DNA from 2 places in the Stenotrophomonas pictorum JCM 9942 genome. Region 2 is predicted to be linked to the other one. Evidence: predicted binding sites of a transcription regulator. Region 2 holds the regulator's gene; the other holds the start of a gene.
What was found. The regulator FliA, encoded in region 2, starts transcription of late flagellar genes. The targets are predictions, from matches to a motif close to TAAAGTTTNNCNNNCNNNGGCCGATAA.
Positions count from the first base shown of each region.

Region 1: the regulator FliA is predicted to act here: its motif matches at 11,654-11,680, upstream of ARC78_RS08985 (HDOD domain-containing protein).

Region 1 covers NZ_LLXS01000022.1:14,867-29,102, forward strand. Annotated here, with positions in the region: gene ARC78_RS08930 (tetratricopeptide repeat protein) at 214-1,308, shown strand; gene ARC78_RS08935 (zinc ribbon domain-containing protein YjdM) at 1,318-1,650, opposite strand; gene ARC78_RS08940 (Hsp70 family protein) at 1,758-3,116, shown strand; gene ARC78_RS08945 (mechanosensitive ion channel family protein) at 3,250-3,831, shown strand; gene ARC78_RS08950 (sugar transporter) at 3,967-5,223, shown strand; gene ARC78_RS08955 (DksA/TraR family C4-type zinc finger protein) at 5,242-5,505, opposite strand; gene ARC78_RS08960 (DUF2058 domain-containing protein) at 5,588-6,142, opposite strand; gene ARC78_RS08965 (M48 metallopeptidase family protein) at 6,213-6,710, shown strand; gene ARC78_RS08970 (rRNA pseudouridine synthase) at 6,777-7,487, shown strand; gene sstT (serine/threonine transporter SstT) at 7,647-8,855, opposite strand; gene ARC78_RS08980 (phospholipase D family protein) at 8,979-10,556, shown strand; gene ARC78_RS08985 (HDOD domain-containing protein) at 10,553-11,632, opposite strand; gene ARC78_RS08990 (hypothetical protein) at 11,751-12,038, opposite strand; gene ARC78_RS08995 (MFS transporter) at 12,108-13,316, opposite strand; gene ARC78_RS09000 (carboxylesterase family protein) at 13,442-14,236, shown strand.
Region 2 covers NZ_LLXS01000045.1:86,982-101,217, reverse strand. Annotated here, with positions in the region: gene ARC78_RS13525 (putative bifunctional diguanylate cyclase/phosphodiesterase) at 35-2,143, shown strand; gene flhB (flagellar biosynthesis protein FlhB) at 2,206-3,336, shown strand; gene flhA (flagellar biosynthesis protein FlhA) at 3,333-5,435, shown strand; gene flhF (flagellar biosynthesis GTPase FlhF) at 5,586-7,256, shown strand; gene ARC78_RS13505 (MinD/ParA family ATP-binding protein) at 7,243-8,127, shown strand; gene ARC78_RS13500 (RNA polymerase sigma factor FliA) at 8,124-8,870, shown strand; gene cheY (chemotaxis response regulator CheY) at 8,884-9,276, shown strand; gene ARC78_RS13490 (protein phosphatase CheZ) at 9,276-9,896, shown strand; gene ARC78_RS13485 (chemotaxis protein CheA) at 9,901-11,745, shown strand; gene ARC78_RS13480 (flagellar motor protein) at 11,790-12,530, shown strand; gene motD (flagellar motor protein MotD) at 12,534-13,493, shown strand; gene ARC78_RS13470 (ParA family protein) at 13,493-14,236, shown strand, end outside.

The DNA of each region.
Region 1 (14,236 bases), on a different contig from region 2:
GCCGCGGATACTAGCAGACCCCACCGCCCCCGACCCGCCCCTGATCAATTTTTGACCAACCTTCGGCAATGCAGGTGGCACAAGGCCTGCCGGTGGTTATCCACACCTTTGCCAAGGGCTGGTCCACACCGGTTGTGGATTGTGTGAAAACCCGCCGGCCCGCCTCTCACAGGCCTACACTGGTCGCGCAACAGCAGCCCCCGGGTGATCGCCATGATCGGTTGGAATGCCTTGATCCTGCTTGCCGGCTCGAGCCTGTCGCCGGCCCCTGCCACCGCGCCCCCCGAACTTCCCACACCCACCCAGCTGATGGCCATCCCGGCGGAGCTGCGCGCGCAGCTGCAGACCCGGGTGATCGACACCACGCACTCACCGGAGCTGCGGCTGCAACGGCTGGTCGAACTGGTGTTCCAGCCGGAGGGGCTGGCCCTTCAATACGACACCGGGGCGACGCTGAGCGTGGCCGAGGTCTGGCAGCAGCGGCGCGCCAATTGCCTGTCCTTCACCCTGCTGTTCGTGGCGCTGGCGCGGGAGATCGGGCTGGATGCGCGGATGCAGGAGGTCGGCCAGGTGGTGTCGTGGTACCAGGACCAGGGACTGATCTTCACCGCTGGCCACGTGAATGTCGGCCTGCGCGTGGGCGGACGCCACGCCACCCTGGATCTGGACCAGAACGTGCTGTACGACCGGCGCGGTCCGCGCCCGATCTCTGACCGGCGTGCGATCGCGCACTTCTACAACAACCGGGGAGTCGAGCATCTGGCTGCGGGCGACTATCCCGCCGCGCGCGCCTACTTCGATGCGGCGTTGCAGATGGACCCGCGCTTTGTCGCCACCTGGAACAACCTCGGCGTACTGGAATCGCGGGTGGGCGACAACGCCGCCGCGGCCCGTGACCTGGAATCGGCGCTGGCGATCAACGGCGAACATGCGCCGGCGTTGTCCAATGCGGTGGCGCTGTACACGCGCACCGGCGACATTCCCCATGCCGCGCGCCTGCAGAAAAAGCTGGACCGCGCCCGCGCACGCGATCCGTTCTACCAGTTCATGCAGGCCACCCAGGCCGAGCGCAGCGGCGACTATGCGCAGGCGATCCACTACTACCGCAACGCCCTGAAGCTGTACGACAACGCGCACCAGTTCCATTTCGGGCTGGCGCGCGCGTATTTCCTCAGTGGCGACAACCGGCTTGCCGAACGCGAGATGGAACGGGCGCGGCAGCTGGGCGACAACGAGCGGCAACGCGCGCTCTACCAGGCCAAGCTGGACAGCCTGCGACGGCTGCAGGCCCGGCGCCCCTCACATTGAGACGGCAGCTCAGGCCTTGCGCAGGAAGCAGGTCTTCAGCACCAGTCCCTTGATCTTTTCCGAGTTGCCTTCGATGTGCTCGGCATCATCTTCGACCAGACGGATATTGCGGATGACCGTGCCCTGCTTGAGCGGGATCGAGGAGCCCTTGACCTTCAGGTCCTTGATCACGGTGACGGTGTCACCGGCCACCAGCACATTGCCGTTGCTGTCGCGCACCACCAGCGCGCTGGCAGCCGCTTCGCCCGGCACCCATTCGTGGCCGCAATCGGCGCAGATCCACAGCGCGCCGTCTTGATAGATATTTTCCAGCGAACACTGCGGGCAGGATGAGGTGGACATGGCGACTCCCGGACAACATGAAAGACCGTTCATTGTAGCCGCTCACGCCGCGCTGCCGGCCGCGTAGTAAAGTGCGCGGCCGTTTTGTCCGCCAGCCTTCACGCTTCATGAAACTCGGTATCGATTTCGGCACCAGCAATTCCGCCGCCGCCGCGCTGATCGACGGCAAGGTCGTGCCGGTCAGCTTTGGCCAGGCCCAGCAGTTCCGCACCACGGTGTATTTCCCCGAGGTGATGCGCGACCCCAACGATTTCGAGCTGACGCCCCAGCTGGAGCAGCAGCTCGATGAGCTGATCGAATCCGGCCGGCGCGATGCCCGCGCGGCCGGCCGCGAGCGCGGTTTCGAGCAGCTGCGCAGTGATGCGATCCGCGTCGTGCGCCGGCAGTGGATGGAAGAACGCATCCGCGAGCCGCGCAGCTCCACCGCGCTGCTGCAGAACGCGCTCTATGGCGACGATGCGCTGGAAGCCTACTTCGAGGAGAACGAAGGCAATCTGGTGCAGAGCCCCAAATCCATGCTCGGCTACAACCTGCATCCGCGCGCCCGGCAGACCATCACCGGCATCGCCACCCACATCCTCGAACACATCCGCCTGACCGCCTCCCGGCAGCTCGGCCAGAATGTGCGCAGCGCCCTGCTCGGCCGCCCGGTGCAGTTCCGCAGCTCGATCGGCGAGGCGGGCAACGACCAGGCGCTGGAGATCCTGCGCAGCGCTGCGTTGGCGGCCGGCTTCGATGAGATCGATTTCCTCGAAGAACCCGCCGCCGCGGCCATGCACTACCACGCGGTCAGTGCGCAGCGGCACGAGGCGGTGATCGTGGACGTCGGTGGCGGCACCACCGATATCGCCCACGCCAGCGTCGGCGGCGATGCCGCCCCGCGGATCCATCGCGCTTGGGGTATCGCCCGCGGCGGTACCGATATCGATCTGGCGCTGAGCCTGGCCGGCTACATGCCGCTATTCGGCCGCGGCATCACCCGGGTACCCACCCATCATTACGTCGAAGCGGCGATGGTGCAGGACATGACCCGCCAGCGCGATTTCCGCCAGCACAACTACGACGCGGTGGAGGCGCCCTACGGCCCGCGCCTGCAGGCATTGCAGGACACCGGCAACACCGCGCGCCTGTACCGTGAGGTGGAGCGCTGCAAGATCGCGCTCAGTGGCGCGGCACACCATGCCAGCGCACTGAATTTCATCGAACCGGGGCTGAGCGTGGAAACCGATGCGCCGCAACTGGCCAGCGCCGCGCGCGGCTATCTGGGTGAACTGGACGCCCTGCTGCAGCAGGTCCGCACCGACATCGGCCATGACCCGACGGCGGTGTTCCTGACCGGCGGCATGTCACGCGCCGGCTACATCCAGCACGCCGCTGCGGCGGCGTTCCCGGGTGCGACCGTGGTCCACGGCGACCCCTCGTTCGGTGTCGTGCAGGGGCTGGCGCTGGCGGCGACCCTCCGCTAGGCGAACAGCGCGGTACCCGCGTCCCGTGCTGGCGGCCCGGCTCGGGGTCATCGACAATCAGCCCTCATCGCATCACGTATTCCTGTGGCGTTGCAGCCACGGCAGCGCGTCACGCAACACAAGGATTTCCCGGATGAAGCACTACCTCCCGCCCTCGCTGCAGCAGTGGCTCGAACCGATCAACACCGGGCTCATGATCGCCTTGATCCTGCTTGTCGCCTGGCTGTTTCGTCTGTTCACCCGGCACCTGCTGGCCCGTCTCGGCCGCCACTACACCTTGCCGGCGCCGATCGAGCTGGCGATCCGGCGACTGTCCAACTTCGTCATCTGGACCGCCACCGCGTTGGCCCTGCTCAACCAGGTCGGCGTCGCCCCGTCGGTGCTGTGGACCGCCTTCACCGGTTTTGCCGCGGTCGGCGCGGTGGCGTTCTTTGCCGCATGGAGTGTGCTCTCCAACATCTTCTGTACGTTCCTGATCTTCACCACCCGGCCGTTCCGGCTGGGCGACCAGATCGAACTGCTGGAGAACGGCGAAAAGCCCGGCCTGAAGGGAGTGGTCACCGACATCAACCTGATCTACACCACCCTGTCCGAGATCGGCGGCCCGGTCGAAGGCACGCTGATGCAGATCCCCAACAGCCTGTTCTTCCAGCGGGGTCTGCGCCGCTGGCGGGGCACCGACGCCTTGCCAGCGCCGATCCAGGGGGATGGCTGATGAAAAAGGCCGGCCATTGCCGGCCTTTCTGTCTGCGCCGGTCGCCCACCACCGGCGCGGTTCACGCGCGTGCCTTCCGTCCGTGCGAAAATTGCCGCCACTGACCGTCCCCACCGGTCGCCGCTCCAGTCAACGATGTCCTCCCCCGTTTCCTCTTGCCCTGCCCCGCAGGCAGGCGACGCTTTTGCCGTTGCCCAGCTCCAAGCCCCGCGCAGCGACCGCCAGCGCTGGCTCAGCGTCATCGCCCTGGCACTGGCCGCATTCGTGTTCAACACCAGCGAATTCGTCCCGGTCGGGCTGCTGAGCGATATCGGCGGCAGCTTCGGCAAACCGATCGAGCAGGTCGGGCTGATGCTGACGATCTACGCCTGGGTGGTCGCACTGACCTCACTGCCGTGCATGCTGCTGACCCGCAACTTCGACCGGCGCCGGCTGCTGCTGGGCGTGTTCGCGCTGTTCATCGCCAGCCACGTGCTCTCCGGCGTGGCCTGGAGTTATCCGGTCCTGATGGCCAGCCGTATCGGCATCGCCCTGGCGCATGCGGTGTTCTGGTCGATCACCGCCTCGCTGGCGGTACGTGTGGCACCGGAAGGCAAGCGTCCGCAGGCGCTGGGGCTGCTGGCCACCGGCACCTCGGTGGCGATGGTGCTGGGTATCCCGCTGGGCCGCATCGTCGGCGAATGGCTGGGCTGGCGCATCACCTTCCTGGCCATCGGCGGCGTCGCGCTGCTGGTGATGCTGGTGCTGGCCCGCCTGCTGCCGGCCCTGCCCAGCCAGAACAGTGGCTCGGCCAGCAGCCTGCCGCTGCTGCTGCGACGCCCGGCGCTGGTTTCGCTGTACGTGCTGGTGATGGTGGTGATCTCGGCGCAGTTCACCGGCTACAGCTACATCGAGCCGTTCGTACAGGCCATCGGCGGCTTCGATGCGCATGTCACCACGCTGGTACTGCTGCTGTTTGGCGGCATGGGCTTTGTCGGCAGCGTGCTGTTCGCCCGCTTCGGCACGCGCTGGCCACGCGGCTTCCTGCTGGCCGCGATCGGCACCCTGGCCGCCTGCCTGTTGCTGCTGCGCACCGGCCTGGGCAACGCCTGGCTGCTGTACCTGCTGGTGTCGATCTGGGGTGTGGCGATGATCAGCTTCGCGCTGTCGATGCAGTCCAAGGTGCTGAACCTGGCTTCGGATGCGACCGACGTGGCGATGGCGCTGTTTTCGGGCATCTTCAACATCGGCATCGGTGCCGGCGCGTTGATCGGCAGCCAGGTCAGCCTGCATCTGGGCATGCAGCACATCGGTCTGGTCGGCGGGCTGATCGCCAGCGCCGGCTGGCTGTGGTGCCTGTTCGCGCTGCTGCGCTGGCGCGGCAGCTTCCAGCTGCGCTCCGGGCAGCACTGAGGCCTGCGCCGGCAGCGGCTACCGCAGCTGGCTGTCCTTGCTGCCGCGGCGGTTGTAGCCACTGAACGCTTCGTCCTCGTCCCGCGCCTGCTGGCAGGCGATACACAACCGCACGCCGGGCACGGCCTTGCGGCGCGCCTCGGGAATCGGCGCGTCACATTCTTCGCAATGCTCCAGCCCGGGGCCGCTGGGCAGGCGGCTGCGGGCGCGCTTGATCGCGTCTTCGACCGTCGCGTCGATCTGATCCTGAACGGCGGTATCGCCCGCCCAACCGGTGGCCATGGTTGCCAGCTCCGAAGTGGAAATGACGTGACCGCAGCCTAGCGCAGTTGCTTGAACGACGGGACAACGCCGCCGCGGCGACTCACCACATCAGATCGTCGGGTACCTGGAACTGCGCGTAATAGGCGTCATCCTCGGCATTGCCGGTGGACACCGGGGTATCCGCGCTCTGGCCGTGGTCGAGCACGATCAGTTCGGCCGCGCGTTCACGCACCTTCTCCGCCGCCACCCGTGGCAGCAACGCAAAACCGTCGGCATGACGGACGATCACCAGCGCACCCGCGGACAACTGCTTGCGCTGCGCATCATCGACCAGCAGCGTGCGGATCAGCGTGCCGTCGTTGAAACGGTATTCCTGCTCGCCGGCGCGCGGCAGCTTGCGGTCGGCGATGATCTGCCGGGCCTGCGCGCGCAGCTCCTCGGCACGGCGCTGGGCATTGCGCTCGGCCGCCAGCAGGCGATCGGCCTCGGCCTTTTCGGCGCGGGCGCGTTCGGCCTCACGCTGGCTTTCGGTGGGGGCCGCCGGGCCTTTGCCATGCCGTGCCTTGACCTGCTCGCGCGCGACCTGCGACACCTGGGATTTCTTGACCAGCCCGGCCTTGAGCAGCTGTTCCTGCAGCGGATTCGCCTTTGCCATCTTCGTGATTCGCGGTTCTGTTGCTGTGGCCTGCCATGATACCGGCCTGCCCCACGTACTGCCGATGCCAATGCTCCCCCTGAAGTACCTGAACGGCTATCCCGAGCACCTGCAACAGCGCGCCCGCGAGCTGCTGGACGCCGGCAAGCTCGGCGAGGCCGTGCGCAAGCGCTATGCGCAACCCCATGCCGTGCGCAACGACCGCCAGCTCTATGACTACGTGCAGGCGCTCAAAGACCGCCACCTGCGCCAGTCGCAGCCGCTGGGCAAGGTGCTCTACGACGGCAAGCTGCAGGTGATCAAGCACGCGCTGGGCACCCACACCACCATTTCCCGCAACCATGGCGGCAAGCTCAAGGCCAGCCGCGAAATCCGCATCGCCAGCGTGTTCCGCGACGCCCCGGCCGAGTTCCTGCGGATGATCGTGGTGCATGAGCTGGCGCACATGAAGGAAGCCGACCACAACAAGGCCTTCTACCAGCTGTGCCTGCACATGGAGCCGGATTACCACCAGTTCGAGTTCGATCTGCGCCTGTATCTGACCGCGCTGGAACACGAGAGCGCCTGAGCCGGCCATCGCGGCGAGGGGCCTGCGGCGCTACACTCGCCGGCCGTCGTTGATCTTCCCGCCGCCATGACCACCCCGATCCGTCTCGACAAGCGCGTCTGCGCGCTGCTGCAGTGCTCGCGCGCGCAGGCCCAGCAGTACATCGAAGGCGGCTGGGTCAGCGTCGATGGTGTGGTGGTGGAAACCCCGCAGACGATGGTGACCGGGGAAACCGTCACCGTGGCCAGCGAAGCCAGTGCCGAGGCCGCCGAACCGGCGACCTTGCTGCTCAACAAACCGGCCGGCGCCAGCAGCGCCGACCTGCCGGCGCTACTGACCGAGGCCAACCACTTCGAGGGCGATTACTCGGGCATCCGCCCGCTGCGCCGTCATTTCCTGCGTCTGGAGGCACTGATGCCACTGGACGACGCCGCCAGCGGCCTGGTCGTGTTCACCCAGGACTGGCGTATCCGCCGCCATCTGCTCGAAACCGGGCACACCCTGGAACAGGAATACGTGGTGGAGGTCAGTGGCGAGCCGACGCCGTGGGCGATGCCCAAGCTGACCCAGGGGCTGATCTACCAGAACCGCAGCCTGCCCGGCTGCAAAGTCAGCTGGCAGAGCGAGCAGCGCCTGCGGCTTGCGATCAAGGACGTGCGACCGGGCCAGCTGGCGTGGATGTGCGCCCAGGTCGGGCTGAAGGCCGAACAGATCCGCCGCCTGCGCATCGGCCAGATCGGCCTGAGCAAGATGCCCGAAGGCCAGTGGCGCTACCTCCCGGCGACCCGACGCTTCTGAGGCGGCGTCGCCGGCAGCAGCGGCGGGCCCAGCAGCCGCAGCGCGGCCGCCGCGCCGGCACCACCAGAAACTGCAGTCGCAACGCCGGCGCCCGGCTACCGATCCCCCCGATGAGAGGCCGCGCGGCCCGGTAACGGGCGCACCCGCGGCATCGCCGCATCAGCGGCGCGTGCGCGCCTGTTCGGCCGCGGCCACGAACACCACGTCGGTGGAGGAGTTCAACGCGGTTTCGGCCGAGTCCTGCACCACGCCGACGATGAAGCCCACCGCCACCACCTGCATGGCCACGTCGTTGGAAATGCCGAACAGCCCGCAGGCCAGCGGAATCAGCAGCAACGAGCCGCCCGGCACCCCGGACGCGCCGCAGGCACCGACCGCCGCCAGCACGCTCAGCAGCAGCGCGGTGGGAAGATCCACGGCGATGCCCAGCGTATGCACCGCGGCCAGTGTCAGCACCGAGATGGTGATCGCCGCGCCGGCCATGTTGATCGTCGCCCCCAGCGGGATCGCCACCGAGTAGGTTTCCTCGTGCAGCCCCAGCTTGCGGCACAGCTCCATGTTCACGGGGATGTTGGCCGCCGAGGAACGGGTGAAGAACGCGGTCAGGCCGCTCTCGCGCAGGCAGCGCAGCACCAGCGGATACGGATTGCGGCGGGTCACCACCGCCACGATCAGCGGGTTGCCGATGAAGGCCATGAACAGCATCGCGCCGACCAGCACGGCCAGCAGATGCAGGTAGTCGGTCAGCGCGCCCAGCCCGGACTCGGCCAGCAGCGAGGCGACGATGCCGAACACGCCCAGCGGCGCCAGCTTGATCACCATCCGCACCAGCCAGGTGATGGCGTCGGCCAGCTCGCCCAGCAGCGTGCGGGTGGCGGCGCTGGCCTGGCGCAAGGCCAGCCCCAGGCCCACCGCCCAGGCCAGCAGGCCGATGTAGTTGGCATTGAGCAGCGCATGCACCGGGTTGTCGACCACCTGCATCAGCAGCGTCTTGAGCACCTCGCCGATGCCACCGGGCGCGCTCAGCCCGGCGTCGGCCGCGGCCGTGAGCTGCAACGTGCTGGGGAACAGGAAGCTGGCTGCCACCCCCACCAGCGCCGCGATCAGGGTACCGATCACATACAGCAGCAGGATCATGCGGATATGGGTCTTCTGGCCCTGGCGGTGGTTGGCGATGGACGCGGCCACCAGCACCAGCACCAGGATCGGCGCCACCGCCTTCAACGCGGAGATGAACACCGTCCCCAGCAGCCCGACCGCCTTCGCTCCGGCCGGCCAGAGCATCGACAACACGATGCCGGCCACCAGACCGATGACGATCTGCACCACCAGACTGGGCGCGCGGAAGGAGGAGGAACGGTCGGTCATCGCAGGACTCGGCACAGGGCAAACGCCGATTCTCCCCCAGCGATGGCCGCCACCGCATCCCCTTAACGTCATGGATGGAGGATCGGCGACGGCAACCCCGTAAACCCCGCTAGGATGGTGTCCATGCACACACCGCCTCCCCGCCCGCCGCGCCGGCGCCTGCTGCGCCTGGCCGGCCATGTGCTCGGCATCCTGGTGCTGCTGGTCATCAGCGGCCTGCTGCTTGGCGACCGGCTCACCCCCAAGGCGGTCGGCGCGCCGTCGAGCGCACTGCCGGTCCAGCCGGCGCAGACCCTGCTGGACCGCCAGCTGCAACCGCTGCTCGCCGCCCATCCCGGGCAGAGCGGCACGGTGTTCCTGAGCGATGGCCTGGAAGCCTTTGCCGCCCGCTCCATCATCACCCGCCAGGCCGGGCGCAGCCTGGACCTGCAGTACTACATGTGGCACGACGACATGGTCGGCCACCTGCTGGCGCGCGATGTCTATGACGCCGCCCAGCGCGGGGTACGGGTACGGCTGCTGCTCGATGACATGAACGCGGTCGGGCTCGACCCGCTGATGATGGCGCTCGATGCCCATCCCAATATCGAGATCCGCCTGTACAACCCGTTCCGCAACCGGGAGGGCCTGTGGCGGCTGGTGGAAATGGTGCAGCGGGTCTTCAGCATCAACCACCGCATGCACAACAAGGCATGGATCGCCGACGGCCGCGTGGCCATCGTCGGCGGCCGCAACATCGGCGCGGAGTATTTCAACGCCAAGCCCGATGTGAACTTCCGCGATCTGGACGTGCTGCTGGCAGGTCCCGTAGCCGCTCAGGCCAGCACGATCTTCGACAGTTTCTGGAACAGCGACATGGTGGTGCCGATCGCCGCCCTGCACCGCGCTTCCGAACGCGATCTGGCCAAGTTCATCAACCAGTCCGGGCAGGAAGCGCGCCAGCGCGAGAGCCTGCCCTACCTGGAGCGGGTGCGCGCGCGGCTTGCCGATTCGTACGTCGGAGGCGAGCTGGGATTGCACTGGACCGCTGGCGTGCAGATCCACTCCGATCCACCGCAGAAGCTGCGCGGCGCCGACCGCAGCGACTGGCTGGTCACCCGGCTGACCGGCGAACTGGCCAGCGCGCGGCACAAGGCGCTGCTGATTTCCCCGTATTTCGTCCCCGGCGAAGCCGGCACCGCCGGCCTGACCGCGCAGGTCGCCCACGGCGTACAGGTCGGCATCGTCACCAATTCGCTGGCAGCCAACGATGTCGCCGCCGTGCACAGCGGCTACATGCGCTACCGCAAACCGCTGCTGGCCGGCGGCGTGCGCCTGTACGAACTCAAGGCCCAGGACCGCCACAAGGCGTCCACCTTCGGCAGCTCCGGCGCCAGCCTGCACACCAAGGCGTTCGTGGTCGATGACCGGCGCGGCTTTGTCGGCTCGTTCAACCTGGACCCGCGCTCGGCCTACCTCAACACCGAGATGGGCGCGGTGTTCGACGATCCGGTGCTGGCCGCGCGCCTGCGCAGCGAATACCTGCGTCTGGCCAGCCCGGCCTTGAGCTACTGGGTCTATCTGGATCGCCAGCACGACCTGCGCTGGCTGGAATGGGCGTCCTCGCCGCCGGAGGTGCTGGGCACCGAACCAGACGCCTCGCTGCTGCAGCGGGCCACCGCCCGCCTGATCCGCTGGCTGCCGCTGGAGTCGCAGCTCTAGGCCGCGCTGTCGGCGCCGTCGGCGGCATCGGCACTGACCCGCTTCCACAGCCAGCCGGCCACATGCGCCGGCAGCTGCAGCGCCAGTTGCGCCTCGGCCTCGTCGGCCGGCAGTGCCCCGGCATTGCACAGCATCGACAGCGAGGCGGCCAGCTCCCCCAGCTGCAGCGAGCGCCCCAACCCACTGCCGGCGCCGTCGCTGTCCTGCAGCGCCTGCACGATGGCCGGCGCCAGCTCCCAGTGCCGGGCGATGCGCGCGGCGGTTTCGGCCGCACAGCGCTCGATCAGCTGCAGCAGCACCACCGCCGAGGGTTGCAGCAACGGCCGCCGTGCGTAGGCATCGGCGGTGGCCTGCACCACCATCGCCACACTCAGCCCGCGCAGCAACGCGGCCAGCTGCGCGGCGAAGCCGTCCTCGCGCTCCATGCTGCGGGCATGGTCGGCCGCGGCCAGCGACATGCGCAGGGTGTGATCCCACAACAGCCGCGAGAAGCGGCCGCCGTCGCGGTCGGAGGGATTCATCACCGGCTGGATCAACGCCGCCGAGATGATCTGGCGGATGCCGTCGTTGCCCACCAGCGTCACCGCCCGCTCGATGCTCTGCACCTCGCGGCGCTGGAAGCGGTACAGCGGGCTGTTGGCGATCCGCAGCAGGTTGACCGCCAGCACCGGATCACTGCCGATAATGCGGCTGATCGAACGCGCCGAAGCGGTGCTGTCATTCACGCTCTGGATCAGCTGGGGCAGCAGTTGTGGACGGCGCGGCGTGTAGCGCGGCGACAGGTCCGCCCGTCCCAGCGTGGTGCTGACCTCGGTGAGCAGGGCCTGATGTGCCGGCCCCGGCGTTTCCTCGGGCAGCGCGGGCAGGCCCAGTGCCAGCACATGGAACTGCTGGCGCAATGCGCTCAGTGCAATGGGTTGCACCTGCGGCAATGACGCCTGCGGGCCGGTGTCGGAAGGTGACCGCGACGACCAGCGCGCAGGCAGCTTCCGGCCTCCGGCCAGACGCGCGATCAGAACCACTGCCAATGCAGCCGCGATGGCCGCCAGAATCACCATGTTCAACGTATGCGCCATCCGTGCAGAACCCCACCATCCCTATCGGCCGTGGCGGCAGCGAGTTGAGCAGAGCGCCGAACAACGCCCGGCGCCCAGGCAACCGGCCCCGGACAGGGCCGGCGTGACGCGGTGTTGCTTACTCTTCGACCTTTTCCAGGACGATCCCCATCGGGCCTTCCAGCGAACCGTCTTCCTTGATGGTGAAGTTCAATTGGGCATTGCCCTGCGGCAACTGCACTTTCAGCGACTGGCCGTCGCGTTCATAGCTCATCTTCTGTGACACGCCCATGGCTTCAACCGTCACCTCGCCATTGGACTGGAAGGCATAACGGGTGATCCCCAGCTGATCGCCATAGGTGCCGTTCAAACCCTGGCTACATGCAGACAACAGGCACAGTAGTGCCACGCCAAAAAGCTTTTTCATTGTTTTCCCCTGTGATGTGTAGATACCGCGCTTCCATACGCCGCTTCCGGCGCCGGCGATTCTGGCACATCAACGCTCGCTGGCGCCCGTCGTTACCGGTGTTTGCGTGGCGGTGGTGGGAACAACGCGGCGCACCAGCACCAGCGCGAATGTCAGCCCCGCACCGATGGTCAGCACCGCACCGGTGGCGAACGCGCTGGCCAGGCCGACCTGCGAGGCAATCAATCCGGCCACCACCATGCCCAGTCCGATGCCGACATCCAGCGCGGAGAAATAGGTGGCCACCGCGGTACCGCGCTGCGCATGCCCGCCCAGATTTACCATCATCGTCTGGTAGGCCGGATAGACCACGCCAAAGCCGAAGCCGACCAGCACGCCGGCGGCGTAATACAGCCCCGGCCCCGGCGCCATGGCCATCATCCCCAGCCCGGCCACAATCGCGGCGGTGCCGCCATGGGTGGCCCGCACCACGTTGCCGCCATCGATCAGCCGCCCGGAGAACGCACGCGAAACCATCATTCCCACCGCCATCAGGGTGAAGAAGATCCCGGTGTTGGCCGCACCCAGCTGCTTGCCATAGATCGCCGCGAACGCCAGCAGCATGCCGTAGCCCAGCCCGATCACCGCCAGATTCAACGCCAGTGGCAGACCCCGCACCAGCAGGAACCGGTCCAGCGACAGCACCGTTGCCGTGCCCCGGCGCTGCTTGTGTGATGAACGCACGCGGGTGGCCACCAGCAATCCGCCAATACCGGCGCCGATGGACACCTTGAAGATCAGCTCGAACGGATAGTGGTCCATCAGCCACAGCCCCACCATCGGCCCCAGCGCCATCGCCAGACTGCTCATCAGACCGAAAAAGCCGATGCCCTCCCCGCGGCGCACCGAGGGAATGATGTCGATCGCCTGGGTCGCCGCCGCCGTGCTGAGCACCGCGAAGGTCACGCCGATGCCCAGCCGCACGATCACGAAGGCCAGGACGGTATGCGCCAGCAGATAGCCGGACGTGAGCAGCACATACCCGGCCAGCGCCGCCAGGTAGGCATGTTTGGCATTGAATCGGTCGACGATGAAGCCGGAAAACGGCCGCACCAGCAGCGCGGCGATCACATAGCTGGAAAGAATGCCGCCCACCGTCGCTTCACCGATCTGCAGCTGCTCCACCAGGTGGAACGGCAACGTCGGCATCAACACGTAGAACGACAGGCCCATCAGGAAGTTGGCCAGGCACGCCAGCAGGAAACCCGGCGTCCACAGGACAGGTTTGAGCTCGGTCATATTGCAGCCAGTCTAGCCAGCGGCGCATGACCTGCCGCGGAACGCCCTGCGCCGGCCGCCCGAAGCGATGACGGCGCACCGCCGCTGCGCTTAAGCTGGCCGCCACCGCGCTGCCGGAGCCGCCCATGACCCGCCTGCTGATCGTGCTGTCGATGCTGCTGATGTCCACCGCCTGCACCCTTGCACGCACGAGTACGGCGGTCGCCGGCCGCGGTCATTTCGAAGCGCGCGAGCTGCCGTTCGAGGGCCGCCTGTTCCGCTACCAGGTCTTCGTTCCGGCCCGCCGGGATCCGTCCGGGACACCGGTCGTGCTGTTCCTGCATGGCTCGGGCGAGCGCGGCGACGATGGCCGCCGCCAGTTGCTGGCAGGGCTCGGCCCGTGGCTGGAAAAGAACGCCGACAGCTTCCCGGCGCTGGTGGTACTGCCGCAGGTGCCCCAGGACGAGGAATGGCTGGGCCGCAACGCGCGCATGGCGCTGGCCGCGCTGGATGCGGCCAGTACCGAGTTCCACGCCGATCCGCAGCGCATTTACCTCACCGGCATGTCGATGGGCGGCTACGGCACCTGGGAACTGGCCTTGATGCAGCCCCAGCGCTTCGCCGCGCTGGTGCCGGTGTGTGCGGCGATCACCGCCCCGCGCATAGGCCGCACCACATTGCGGGTGGATCAGGTGGCCGATGAGACCGATCCCTACACCGCCGTGGCCACCCGGCTGCGCGGGGTACCGGTGTGGATGTTCCATGGCGCCGATGACACCGTGGTGCCACCGACCGATGCGCGCCTGATCGCGCAGGCCGCACAGCGGGTCGGCGCCGACCTGCGCTACACCGAACTGCCTGGTGTCGGCCACAACGCCTGGGATCCGACCTACCGCGATCCGGCGATGTGGGCGTGGCTGTTCCAGCAACGGCGTCCCTGA
Region 2 (14,236 bases):
GACGGTGCGGTGCGCCATCTCCGGAGGGGTCCTGATGCTCGTCGGCAGCTATAACCCGTTGTTCGTCGTGCTTTCAGTTCTGGTCGCCATTCTGGCGTCATACACGGCGCTGGACATGGCCGCCCGCGTGTCCGTCGCCGATTCCCGCCGCAGCGCCGCGCTGTGGCTGCTGGCCGGCAGCGGCGCGATGGGTGCGGGTATCTGGTCGATGCACTTCATCGGCATGCTCGCCTTCCGCCTGCCAATCCCGGTGGGCTATGACCTGTGGCTGACGCTGCAATCGCTGCTGGTGGCCATCGCCAGCGCGCTGTTCGCGCTGTGGCTGGTCTCGCGCCCGACCCTGCCGCATCTGCGGCTGGCGCTGGGCGCGCTGCTGATGGGAATAGGCATCGCCTGCATGCATTACCTCGGCATGACCGCCCTGCGCATGCATCCGCAGATCGAGTACGACCGTTTCTGGTTCGCGCTGTCCATCGTGATCGCCGTTGCCGCCTCCTGGAGCGCGTTGTTCATCGCCTTCCGCCTGCGCGCCAGCGACCACCCGCTGCCGGCGCGTCTGGCCGCCGCTATCGTGCTGGGGCTGGCGATCGTCGGCATGCACTACACCGGCATGGCCGCGGCGCATTTTGCCGAGGGCAGTGTCTGCGCCGCGGCCGGTACGGGCGGGCTGCCAACCGAATGGCTGGCCGCCTTCGTGGTGGTGGTATCGGTCGCGGTGATCGGCGTGACGCTGCTGGTCTCGCTGCTGGAACAACGTACCCGGAGCCGGCTGCTGCACCTGCGCAACTCGATGCTGGCCGCCTCGCTGGACGACGCGCGCAAGGAGCTGTTCCACGCCAACCTGCACGACCCGCTGACCGGCCTGCCCAACCGCCAGCGGGCGCTTGAACGGATCGACCAGCAGATCGCCAGCGCCCGCGACGCCGGCCACAGCCTGGCCGTGCTCTCGCTGGATCTGGACGAGTTGCGCCAGATCAACGGCGCCTTCGGCCATCATGTCGGAGACACCGTCCTGGTAGGCGTGTCCGAACGCCTCAGGCAGCTGATGTGCGCCGGGGATCTGGTCGCCCGGCTCGGGGGCGACCAGTTCGTGATCGCCACGCCGATCGAGGACGAGCCGGCGGCCAGACGACTGGCCGAGCGCGTCATCACCGCGATCAACACCCTGCGCGTGGGCGGCCGCGACATGCGCGTGACCTGCAGTATCGGCGTGGCCCTTCTCAGCGCCGACACCGAGGCCGGCCAGTCGCTGGTATCGCTGTCGGAGATCGCGATGCGCCACGCGCAGCAGGCCGGGCGCAACATCCACGCGGTCTATGCCGAGTGGATGAAGGGCAGCGTCGAGCAGGATATCCGCCTGCTCGCGGACCTGCGCTCGGCCATCGGCACGCCGCAACTGCTGCTGCATTACCAGCCTCGCATCCATGCCAACAGCGGCCGTGTCGGCGGGGCCGAAGCGCTGCTGCGCTGGCGCCATCCCGAACATGGCCTGATCCCGTGCGAACGGGTGATCCGGCTGGCCGAGCAGCACGACCTGATGGAGCCGCTGGGCCAGTGGGTGTTGAACGAGGCCTGCCGGCAGATGCGCAGCTGGCAGGATGCCGGTCACCAGGACTGGCGGATATCGGTCAACCTGTCCAGCCGCCAGCTCGGTTCGGGCCAGCTGCTTGGCCAGGTCCGCCAGATCCTGGAGCACAACGGACTGCACCCCTCGCGCCTGATCCTTGAAATCAGCGAAAGCGTGGTGATGCACGATGCCGACACCACCTCCACCTCGTTGCGCGCGCTGGCGGCGCTGGGTATCGGCATTTCCATCGACGACTTCGGTACCGGCTACTCCAGCCTGCTGCAGCTCAAGCGCCTGCCCGCCACCGAGTTGAAGATCGACCGGGCCTTCATCCTGGCGGTGGAGGAGAGCGACGAGGATGTGGTGATCATCTCGGCCATCATCGCGCTGGGCCATGCGCTGAACATGGACGTCGTCGCCGAGGGCATAGAAACGCAGGGCCAGCGTACCTATATCGAGCGTCTGGGCTGCGACTACCTGCAAGGCAACCAGCTCGGCCAGCCGGTCAGTGCCGAAAGCTTCATGCGGCTGCATGGCGGCGTGGCGCTTCCGGCGGTGGACCACAGCGAACCCTGAGCGCCGCGGCCAGCGGAACGCTTCTTGCACGGAGACAGTAAGCTCCCCTTCCGTGCCGCGTGATGTCCGAGAACGACCAGTCCGGCGAAAAGACCGAACTTCCCACCGAAAAACGCCTGCGCGACGCCCGCGAACAGGGCAATATCCCGCGTTCGCGCGAGCTGGCCACCGCCGCGGTGTTCAGCGCGGGCGTGCTGGCCATCTACGCGATGGCCGGCACCATCGGCAGTGGCACCCGCAGCTGGTTGCGTGGTGCCCTGACCCCGGAGGCGGCGCTGTTCCGCAACCCTGACGCGCTGTTCGGGCACGCCGGCTGGCTCCTGTTGAAGTTGATGGTGGCCATTTCACCGCTGATCCTGGTGTGCGTGCTGGCCAGCTTTGTGGCCCCGGTGGTGATGGGGGGCCTGCGCGTCTCGCAGAAGGCGCTGATGCCGGATTTCAACCGGCTCAATCCGATGAACGGGCTCAAGCGGCAGTACGGCCCGGAAGCCCTGGCCGAACTGGCCAAGTCCCTGTTGCGGATCGTATTCGTCGGCACCGCCGCCGGGCTGTGCATGTGGCATGGCATGGACCGCTTGCGCGGGCTGCTGCGCATGCCGCTGGAGAGCGCGGCCAGCAGCGGGTTCGGCTTCACCTTGCAGCTGCTGCTGGCCACCGCCGGGGCGATGTGCCTGCTGGCGGCCATCGACGCGCCGTACCAGAAGTGGAACTGGCTGCGGAAGCTGAAGATGACCCGCGAGGAGCTCAAGCGCGAGCTCAAGGAAAGCGAAGGCAGCCCCGAGATCAAGGGCCGCATCCGCCAGATGCAGATGCAGCTGTCGCAGCGGCGGATGATGGAAGCGGTGCCCAGCGCCGACGTCGTCGTGGTCAACCCGACCCACTACGCGGTGGCACTGAAGTACGAAGGTGGCCGCATGAACGCGCCGACGGTGGTGGCCCGCGGTGTCGATGAGCTGGCCCTGCGCATTCGCCAGGTGGCCGACGGCAACAAGGTCGCCATCGTCTCCGCTCCGCCTTTGGCACGCGCCTTGTATAGAGAAGGGCAACTCGGCAAGGAAATTCCCGTGAGACTGTATTCGGCTGTTGCCCAGGTCCTGTCCTACGTCTACCAGCTGCGCCAGTGGCGCACCGGACCCATGCCCGCGCAACCGCCGTTCGAGGTGGATGAATTCGGCAAGGCAGGCACGCCATGAGCGTGCAATCGATGCCGTTTGGGGTGCGCCGGGCGCTGGAGATGATGCGCAACGGGCTGGGAACGCCATTGATCGTGCTGGCACTGCTGGCGATGGTGGTGATGCCACTGGCCGCGCCGGTGCTGGATGCACTGTTCACCTTCAACATCGCCATTTCGCTGATGGTGCTGCTGGCGGTGGTCTATGTGCAGCGGCCGCTGGATTTCACCATCTTCCCGATCGTGCTGCTGATCACCACGATGCTGCGGCTGGCACTGAACGTGGCCTCCACCCGGGTGATCCTGCTCAATGGCCAGAACGGCCACGAGGCGGCCGGCAAGGTGATCGCCTCGTTCGGCGAATTCGTGATCGGCGGCAACTATGCCGTCGGCATCGTGGTGTTCGCGATCCTGACCATCATCAACTTCGTGGTCATCACCAAGGGCGCCGGACGCGTGTCCGAAGTGGCCGCACGCTTCACCCTCGATGCCATGCCCGGCAAGCAGATGGCCATCGATGCCGACCTCAACGCCGGTTTGCTGACGCGCGAGGAAGCCAAGATCCGTCGCGAGGAAGTCCGCGAGGAAGCCGATTTCTACGGTGCGATGGATGGCGCCAACAAGTTCATCCGCGGCGATGCGATCGCCGGCATCCTGATCCTGTTCATCAATCTGCTCGGCGGCCTGGCCGTTGGCGTGCTGCAGCACGGCATGCCGTTCGGCGACGCGGCCGCCACCTACACCCTGCTGTCCATCGGTGACGGCCTGGTCGCGCAGCTGCCGGCGCTGCTGGTGTCCAGCGCGGTCGCACTGCTGGTCACCCGCGCCTCGCGCAAGCAGGACATGAGCCAGGCGATGATGGGCCAGGTGTTCGGCCAGTACCGTGCCCTGGCCATCGCCGCCGGCATCATCGGCCTGGTCGGCCTGGTGCCGGGCATGCCCAACGTCGCCTTCCTGACGCTGGCGGCGATTCTCGGCTTCCTGGCCTGGAAGTTCTGGAAACGTGACGGCGCCGCGGCCGCCAGCGGCGCCGATCCGGCCACCGTGCCCGGCGACATCCCGGGCCTGTCCCCGCCGCAGCCGGCCCCTACCGCCGAGCTGACCTGGGACGAACTGCGCCCGATCGATCCGCTGGGTCTGGAAGTCGGCTACCGGTTGATTCCGCTGGTGGACAAGGCCCAGGGCGGCGAGTTGATGGCGCGCATCAAGGGCGTACGCCGCAAGCTCACCCAGGATGTCGGCTTCCTGATTCCCTCGGTGCATATCCGCGACAACCTGGAGCTGCCGGCGACCGGCTACCGGCTGCTGATCCACGGCGTGCCGGTGGCCAGCGCCGAGATCCATCCCGACCGCGAACTGGCGCTGGATCCGGGCAGCGCACTGGGCCAGCTGGACGGTATTCCCGGCAAGGACCCGGCGTTCGGCCTGGACGCGACCTGGATCCAGCCACACCAGCGCGCCCATGCCGAGTCGATGGGCTACACCGTGGTCGACCCGGCCACCGTGGTCGCCACGCACCTGTCGCACCTGATCCGCGAACACGCGCCCGAGCTGCTCGGCCACGAGGAAGTGCAGCAGCTGCTGGCCACGCTGGCCAAGAGCGCGCCCAAGCTGGTGGAAGATCTCACCCCCAAGGCGCTGCCGATTTCCGTGGTCGCCCGCGTGCTGCAGAACCTGCTCACCGAGCGCATCCCGGTACGGCAGCTGCGCAAGATCGCCGAGGCCCTGGTGGAGAACGCCCCGCAGACCCAGGACCCGGCCATCCTTACCGCCGCCGTGCGCAACGCGCTGGGCCGTTTCATCGTGCAGGAGATCGCCGGAATGTCGGCCGAGCTGCCGGTGTTCACCCTCAACCCGCAATTGGAACGGGTCTTGCAGGAATCCACGCAAGGCAATGGTGCCGCACTGGAACCGGGTCTCGCCGAACGCCTCCATCAAAGTCTTGCCGAATGTGTGGGCAAGCAGGAGGCGCGCAACGAGCCGGCGGTGGTGCTGGTACCAGGCCCGGTCCGTGCCGCACTCGCCCGGATGGTCCGCCACAGCGTGCCCTCGCTGTCGGTGCTGGCCTACAGCGAAGTGCCGGAAGACAAGCGCCTGAAACTGGTCGGCACGATCAGTTGAGGCACTGGAAACCGGCACCCGCGACGGAAAACAGACATCTGAACCCTATCCGCAGCAATGAAGGACGAAGGAGCACCTCCCGCCATGCATGACATTGCCAACGCCCCCTCGCCTTCCTTGCAACCGCACTCCAATTCCCGGTACCACAGCATGAAAATCAAACGTTTCGTCGCCGCCGATATGCGTACGGCCATGAACCTGGTGCGCAAGGAGCACGGCCCGGATGCCGTGATCCTGTCCAACCGGCGGATCGAGGAAGGTGTCGAGATCGTGGCGGCCGCCAGCTACGACGAAGCCGTGGTGCAGCGCGCACTGGAAGCCGCACGCCCGGCCCCGCCGGCGCCGCCCAAGCCGCGCAGTGCCGCCGAAGCGATCATGGCCGCCGTGACCCGCCGCAAGGCGCCGGAGCCGGAGGCCGTCATCCCCACCACCTCGGCCGTGGCCGCGCTGGCCCGCTCGGCCGTGGGCGCCACCGGCCGCTCCATCGAGAGCACCACCGACCTGCCCGCCCGCGGCCGTTTCGCCGCGATGCTGCAGCCGCGCCCGGAACCCGCCCCGGCAGCGACAGTGCTGCCGCCGCAGACGTTCGCCACGCTGCCGCCGTGTGATGACGAACCGGTGGTGCCGGTCTTCCTCGCGCCGGGCAGCGCCAGGCAGCCGGTTGCCGTTGCCGCCTCGCAGCCGCTGCAGGCCGCGCCGGTGCCAGCGCTCAACCGCGCCAATTTCCTGATCGATCCACCGCTGGAACCCGCGGCGGAGCCCACCTTTGAAGTGGCGCCCGCTGCAGAAGCTGCCAGCACGCCGGCGACCCCGCCACAGCGGTCGGCCTTGCCGGAACCGGCCGCGGCACCTGCCATCTCCACGGCGGCGGCCGGCCCGGCGCTGGTCGCCGTGGCCAGCCCGGCCCCGCACGACGATGCGCAGATGCGCGAGTTGCGCCAGGAAGTGGCCGGCATGCGCCAGCTGATCGAGCGCGAGATGAACCGCTTCACCGATGAGCGCCTGCGCGGCAGCACCGTGCGGGCCAGCGCGCTGGACCTGATGGACGAATACGGCTTCGACGCCGGTCTGGCCCGGGACGTGGTCATGCAGATTCCGCTGGAGACCGATCCGGCCCGCGCCCGTGGCCTGATGCTGGGGCTGGTCTCGAAGAAGCTGCCGATCGCGCCGATCGACCCGATCGAAAGCGGCGGCGTCATCGCCCTGGTCGGCCCCACCGGCGCCGGCAAGACCACCACCATCGCCAAGCTGGCCTCGCGTTTTGCCGAAGCCCACGCCGCCCGCGACGTGGCCTTGGTCACCACCGACACCCAGCGCATCGGCGCCCGCGAGCAGCTCTACGGCTTCGGCCGCCAGCTCGGCGTGGCCGTGCACGAGGCCAACAGCGGCACCAATCTCAACCAGCTGCTGGAGCGCCTGGCCGACTACAAGCTGGTGCTGATCGACACCGCCGGCCTGGGCCAGCGCGACCGCGCCCTGGCCGCCCAGCTGCAGTGGCTGCGCGCCGCCGGCCAGATCCGCACCTTGCTGGTACTGCCTGCCAATACCAGTTTCCAGGACATGGACGAGGTGGTACGCCGCTTCGGCGCCGCCAATCCGCAGGGGCTGGTGCTGACCAAGCTCGATGAGACCGGCCGGTTCGGTTCGGCGCTGTCGGTGGCGGTGGACCACAACCTGCCGATCACCTGGGTGACCGACGGCCAGGACGTGCCGGAGGACCTGCATCGCGCCTCGGCGGCGAATCTTGTACTTCGCCTTGAAGATTTGCGCCGCGCGGCCGATATGCCCTGCAACCTGGAGTCCAACAATGCCGTCGCGTGAGTACGCCCAACTGACCAACACCTTCCCGCTTTCGGCCACGCGTCGCGAGCCGGCCGGTCCGGTACGCACGATTGCGATCACCGGCGGCAAGGGCGGCGTGGGTAAAACCAACGTCTCGGCCAATATGGCCGTCGCCCTGGCCGGCATGGGCAAACGCACCCTGCTGCTGGACGCCGACCTGGGCCTGGCCAACATCGACGTGATCCTGGGCCTGCAGCCCAAGCACACCCTGGCCGACCTGGTTGCCGGGCGCTGCACGCTGGACGAGGTGATCATCGAAGGCCCCAACGGCGTGCTGGTGGTGCCGGCCGCATCCGGTCGCCGGCACATGGCCGAGCTGCAGCCGGCCGAGCATGTCGGTCTGGTCAACGTGTTCTCCGAGCTCGAACGCGAGCTGGACGTGATGATCATCGACACCGCCGCCGGCATCACCGACAGCGTGCTGACCTTCTGCCAGGCCGCGCAGGACACAGTGGTGGTGGTCTGCGACGAACCGGCCTCGATCACCGACGCCTATGCGCTGATCAAGGTGCTCTCGCGCGAACGCGGTGTGGACCGCATGCAGGTCGTGGCCAACATGGTGCGCGACCCCAACGAAGGCCGCGTGCTGTACGAGAAGCTGGTGCGCGTGTGCGACAAGTTCCTGGCGGATGTATCGCTGAACTACCTGGGCTGCGTGCCGCAGGACGACTGGCTGCGCCTGTCGGTGCAGCGCCAGCAGCCGGTGGTGAAGGCGTATCCGTCTTCGCCGGCCGCGCTGGCCCTCCAGGAAATCGCGCTGCGAACCTCGCGCTGGGAAGCCCCGACCGAAGCCCGCGGCGGCGTCGAGTTCTTCCTGGAACGCATCATCCAGCGCGGGGTGCCTGCATGAATCCCGCCGCCCAGTACCGTGAAGTGCAACGCGCCAGCAGCAATGACTGCATCGCCCAGCACGCGGACCTGGTACGCCGCATCGCCCATCACATGGCCGCGCGCCTGCCGGCCAGCGTGGAGATCGACGATCTGATCCAGGCAGGCATGATGGGTCTGCTGGAAGCATCGCGCAGCTACGATGCCGACCAGGGAGCATCGTTCGAGACCTATGCCTCGATCCGCATCCGCGGCTCGATGATCGACGAGATCCGGCGCGGCGACTGGGTGCCACGCTCGGTGCACCGGCGTGCCCGTGAAGCGGCCGGTACCATCCGCCGGCTGGAGCAGGCCAGCGGCCGTGCCGCCAGCGCCACCGAGGTGGCCGAGGCCATGGACATCCCGCTGCCCGAGTACATGCGGCTGATCGAAGACGCCTCGCGTGGCCAGGTGCTGAGCCTGGAATCGCGGATCGAGGACCAGGGCGAGCTGGACACGCCGGCCAGCGGCGGCCCGACCCCGCAGCAGATGCTCGAACGCAGCCAGTTCGGCGCCGAACTGGGCAAGGCCATCGCCCAATTGCCCGAGCGCGAACAGCTGGTGCTCTCGCTCTACTACGAGCAGGAATTGAACCTGAAGGAAATCGGCGCGGTACTGGGTGTCAGCGAATCGCGTGTCTGCCAGATCCACGGCCAGGCCACGCTGCGCCTGCGCGGCCGATTGAAGATATTCGAGGCGGCAGACGCCGGACTCGAGGAACCATGAAGAGGAAAGCCCTTTGAACAAGAACATGCGCATCCTGATCGTCGATGACTTCTCGACCATGCGCCGCATCGTCAAGAACCTGCTCGGCGACCTGGGCTTCACCAATACCGCGGAAGCCGAGGACGGGCATGCGGCGCTGTCGCTGCTGCAGAGCCAGCCGTTCGATTTCGTTGTCACCGACTGGAACATGCCGGTAATGACCGGTATCGAGCTGCTCAAGGCGATCCGCGCCGACGCCAGGCTCAAGACCCTGCCGGTGCTGATGGTCACCGCCGAGGCCAAGCGCGAACAGATCATCGAAGCGGCCCAGGCCGGCGTGAACGGCTACATCATCAAGCCGTTCACCGCGCAGACCCTGGAAGAAAAGCTCGGCAAGATCTTCGAGCGTCTGGCGGCGAGCGCCTGATGGCCGGTCACAGCGAAACCCTGGGCGACAAGAGCGCCCTGATCCAGCGCCTGCAGGATGCACTGGCCGCATTGGAGAGCGGTGACGAAGCCGGCTGGCGTCGCGAGATCGACGCGCTGGCCGCGCTGCGCACCCAGCCGATGATGGCCGGCCTGGGCCGGCTGGCCCGCGAACTGGGCCAGGCGCTGGGCGAACTGCCCAGCATCACCACCGATGCCGGCGAACTGGACGATGCCTGCGCGCGCCTGGACCACGTGGTCGAGATGACCGAAAAAGCGACCCATCGCACGCTGGACCTGGCCGAGGAATGCCGCACGCTGACCGAACAGCTGCGCGCCGAAGGCCTGAATCCCGGACAGGACGTGATCCTGGACCGCATCCGCCACAACCTCACCGAGGTGGCGCTGACCCAGAGCTACCAGGACCTGACCGGGCAGATCATCCGTCGCGTGGTCGGCATCGTCCGCCGCGTGCACGAAGGCTTCGGTGCGCTGGGGCTGCCGCCACCGGAGGAAGACGCGCGCAATGCCGGGCTGGCTGGCCCGGCGGTCAGCGGCCTGGACCGCCACGCCGTCTCCCAGCATGACGCTGACGACCTGCTCTCGGATCTGGGGCTGTAAACACATGAGTGCTTTTGCCGACGACATCGCCGCCGACTTCATCCTTGAAGCGCAGGAAATCCTCGATCGCCTCGGCGAGCAACTGGTGGCGCTGGAACAGGCCCCGCAGGATGCCGACCAGCTCAATGTGGTGTTCCGCGGTTTCCACACGCTCAAGGGCGGCGCCGGCTTCCTGTCGATCACGCCGATGGTCGAGCTGTGCCATGCGGCAGAAGAAACCCTGGGCATGGCCCGGTCCGGCAAGGCCCAATTGCTGGCCCATCATTTCGATGCCGCCCAGCAATCGCTGGACTGGCTGCAGTCGATGCTCGATGCGGTCTCCGCCGGCACCGACCCGGCCCATGCCCCGGCCAGCCTGATCGCCCAGTTCGACATCGGCGCGGCGCCCGTCGCTGCGCCGGTGAAGACCGCGCCGGCCGCCGCCGACAGCGACCTGATCAGCGAGGACGAGTTCGAAGCGCTGCTGGACGCCCTGCACGGCCCCACCGCGCCCGGCGCGGCCCCCGCAGCCAAAGCGGGCGATGACCTGATCAGCGAAGATGAGTTTGAAGCGTTGCTCGACCAGCTGCATGGAGGCGCCGCCCCCGGCGCGCAACCTGCTGCCGCTGCGCCGCCAGCGCCCGCCGCAACGGCAACGCCTCCTGCCCCGGCCTCCCGGCCGGCACCGCCACCCAAAGCCACAGGCAAGGCGACCGAAGCCGAGCAGACGGTACGCGTGGACACCAAGCGGCTGGATGCCATCGTCAACCTGATCGGTGAGCTGGTACTGGCCCGCAACCGTCTCAAGACCCTGCGTACGCGATTGAAGGACGAAGAACTGGATCGTGCCGTGTCCACCCTGGATATCGCCACCGCGCGCCTGCAATCGGCAGTCATGCGCACGCGCATGCAGCCGGTCGGCAAGGTGTTCTCGCGCTTCCCCAAGGTCGCCCGTGACGTGGCCCGCTCGTTGAACAAGGAAGTGGACCTGGAGCTGATCGGCGCCGACACCGAGCTGGACCGCAATCTGGTCGAAGCCTTGGCCGATCCGCTGGTGCACCTGGTGCGCAACGCCATAGACCACGGCGTGGAAGCGCCCGACTTACGTGAAGCGCAGGGCAAACCGCGCGTGGGCCAGGTCCGCCTGACCGCGCAGCAGGAAGGCGACTACGTCTCCATCGAGATCCAGGATGACGGGGCCGGCATCGATCCCGAGCGCCTGCGCGCCAAGGCCCGCGAGAAGGGCCTGATCGATCCGGAAGCCGCCGCCCGCCTGAGCAGCGAGGAATGCCTGCACCTGGTGTTCCTGCCCGGCTTTTCGACCAAACAGCAGGTCACCGATATCTCCGGTCGCGGCGTGGGCATGGACGTGGTGCAGTCGCGCATCCGCGAACTCAGCGGCCAGATCCAGATCCAGTCCGAACTCGGTCGCGGCAGCCGCTTCCTGATCCGTGTGCCGTTGACCCTGGCAATCCTGCCGACGCTGCTGGTGCAGGCCGGTCAGGATGTCTACGCGCTGCCGCTGGCGCGCGTGATGGAAGTGCTGCACGCCCCGGCCACCGCGCTGGGCTGGTTCGACGGCCGCGCGGTACTGGACCGCAAGTCGCACACGCTGGCGCTGGTGGACCTGCGCCGCTGGCTGGACGTGACCCCGGCGGCCTCGCAGCTGCTGACCATTGTCGTGCTGCAGGTCGGCGAAGCGCGCTTCGGCCTGGTGGTGGATCAGGTGCGGGGCCGCGAAGAAGTGGTGATCAAACCCCTGCCCAAGGCGCTGCGCGGTCTGCCGGGCTACGCCGGCGCGACCCTGATCGGTGATGGCCGCATGGCACTGATCCTCGACGTCGATGGCCTGCGCAACCCGCAGGACTGACGCTTCCCGTTCAAGTAGCCCCACTCAAGGCCGATACCTTTCAAATGGACAGACTCAGCATCATCGGACTTTTTCTCGCGCTGGCCTCGCTGGTCGGCGGCAGCATCCTGAAAGGTGCCGGGCTGTCGTCGCTGTGGTCGCCGGCGGCGTTTGTGATCGTCATCGTCGGCACGGCGGCGGCGATCCTGCTGCACACCTCGCCGGCCGTCTTCAAGCACGCCTTCAAGATCGTGCGCTGGGTGGTGCGGCCGCCGGAAAGTGACCGTCAGGCATTGATCCAGCAGATCGTGGACTGGAGCAACATCGCCCGCCGCCAGGGTCTGCTCGGACTGGAACCGCAGGTGGAGCTGCAGGACGACCCGTTCGTACGCAAAGGCCTGCAACTGGTGGTCGATGGCGTGGAGCCGGAAACCATCCGCCACATCATGGAGATCGAACTGGGCAGCCAGGAACACCGTGACCTGGCCGCGACCAAGGTGTTCGAGGGCATGGGCATCTACGCCCCGACCCTGGGCATCATCGGTGCGGTGCTGGGCCTGATCGCGGTGATGAAGAACCTGGCCGATCCGAGCAAGCTTGGCCACGGCATCGCCGCGGCGTTCACCGCCACCATCTACGGCATCGCCTCGGCCAACCTGCTGTTCCTGCCCGTGGCCGCCAAGCTCAAGGGCGTGATCGCCCACAACAGCCGCGAGCACGAGATGATCATCGAAGGGCTGATCGCCATTGCCCAGGGCGAGAACCCGCGCAATATCGAAACCAGCCTGGCCGGCTTCGTGAACTGAGCCATGGCCCGTCGCAAACCACACGAAGAACACGGCAACCACGAGGCATGGGCGATCCCGTATGCCGACCTGATGACGCTGCTGCTCGCCTTTTTCGTGGTGATGTACGCCATTTCCTCGGTCAACGAGGGCAAATACCGGGTGATGGCCGATGCCTTGACCACCGCCTTCGGCGGCGCGCCGCGTACCGTCAGCCAGGTGCAGGTGGGCAACCAGCAGCTGCAGGGGGGCGGTTTTGACAGCCCCTCGGTGATCCGCGCCCCAAGCATGACCGGCGGCGCGATGAATGACCCTACCCGCTTGCCGGCGATGGCCTCGCAGATGCGCATGCCCGTATCGATGCGCGACCACGCGCAGCTGCAACGGGCCGAGCGCCAGCTCAATCAGATCGCCGACCAGCTCAGCGAAGCCCTGGCTCCGCTGGTCAAACAAGGTGTGATCACCGTGCGCCGCACCGAGCTGTGGATCGAGGTCGAGATCAACAGCGACATCCTGTTCGGCACCGGCTCGGCGGCACTGGACCGCGACGCCCGCCAAACCCTGGCCAAACTGGCCGAAGTGCTGCAGGCCGCGCCCAATGGCGTGCGCGTGGAGGGCCATACCGACAACCTGCCGATCGCCACCGCGCAGTTCCCGTCCAACTGGGAGCTGTCGGCCGCGCGCGCGGCCAGCGTGGTGCACCTGTTCGCCGATCACGGGGTGCAGCCGGACCGGCTGGCGATGGTGGGCTACGGCGAATTCCGCCCGCGCGACAGCAACACGCTGGCCGAAGGCCGCAACCGCAACCGCCGGGTGATGGTGATCATCCTGGCCGATTCCGCCGCCAGCGTGGACGCGCTGTCCGACGGCATCACCACCGCGGCTGCCGACGCCCCTGCGCCGGCCAGCGCCGGCGACGGCGCCCCCCCGCCAGCCCGGGCCGCCAGCCCGGTCCTGACGGATGCTATTGAAGGAGTGCATTGATGCGTATCTGGGCCGTTGCCAACCAGAAAGGTGGCGTTGGCAAAACCACAACCACGCTGGCGCTGGGTCGCGGCCTGGCCGCGCTGGGCCACAAGGTCCTGCTGATCGACCTGGATCCGCACTCCTCGCTGACCCGGGCGTTCGGCGTCCCGCTCGAACCGGCACCGACCGGCGTACTGGAGCTGTTCGCCACGCCGCCGGCCGATATCGGCGCGCTCAGCCATGCCAGCCGCATTCCCGGCCTGGATTACCTGTGCGCCCAGGCGGCACTGGCCACGCTGGAGCGCCGCAGCGCCAACCAGCCCGGGCTGGGGCTCGCCCTGCAACAGGCGTTCACCCGCCATGGCGGGCAGCACGACTACATCCTGCTGGACTGCGCGCCCACGCTGGGCCTGCTGATGATCAACGCGCTGGCCGCCGCCGATCGTCTGATCATTCCCACCCAGGCCGAGCCGCTGGCGCTGCACGGGCTCGACGGCATGGTCCGCACGGGCGAGATGGTCGAGCGCTCGCGCCAGCGTCCGCTGCCGATCTCGATCCTGCCGACCTTGTTCGACCGCCGCACCCGCACCGGCAACGAAACCCTCAAGCAGATGCAGGACCGGCACGGCGCGCGCGTCTGGGAAGAGGCGATCCCGGTGGACACCAGCATCTCCAACCCGAACGCGCTGACGGTACCGGCGATCGGCGACGCCTATCCCGGTCGTGCGCTGCTGGCCTACCGGCGGGCGCTGGAATGGCTG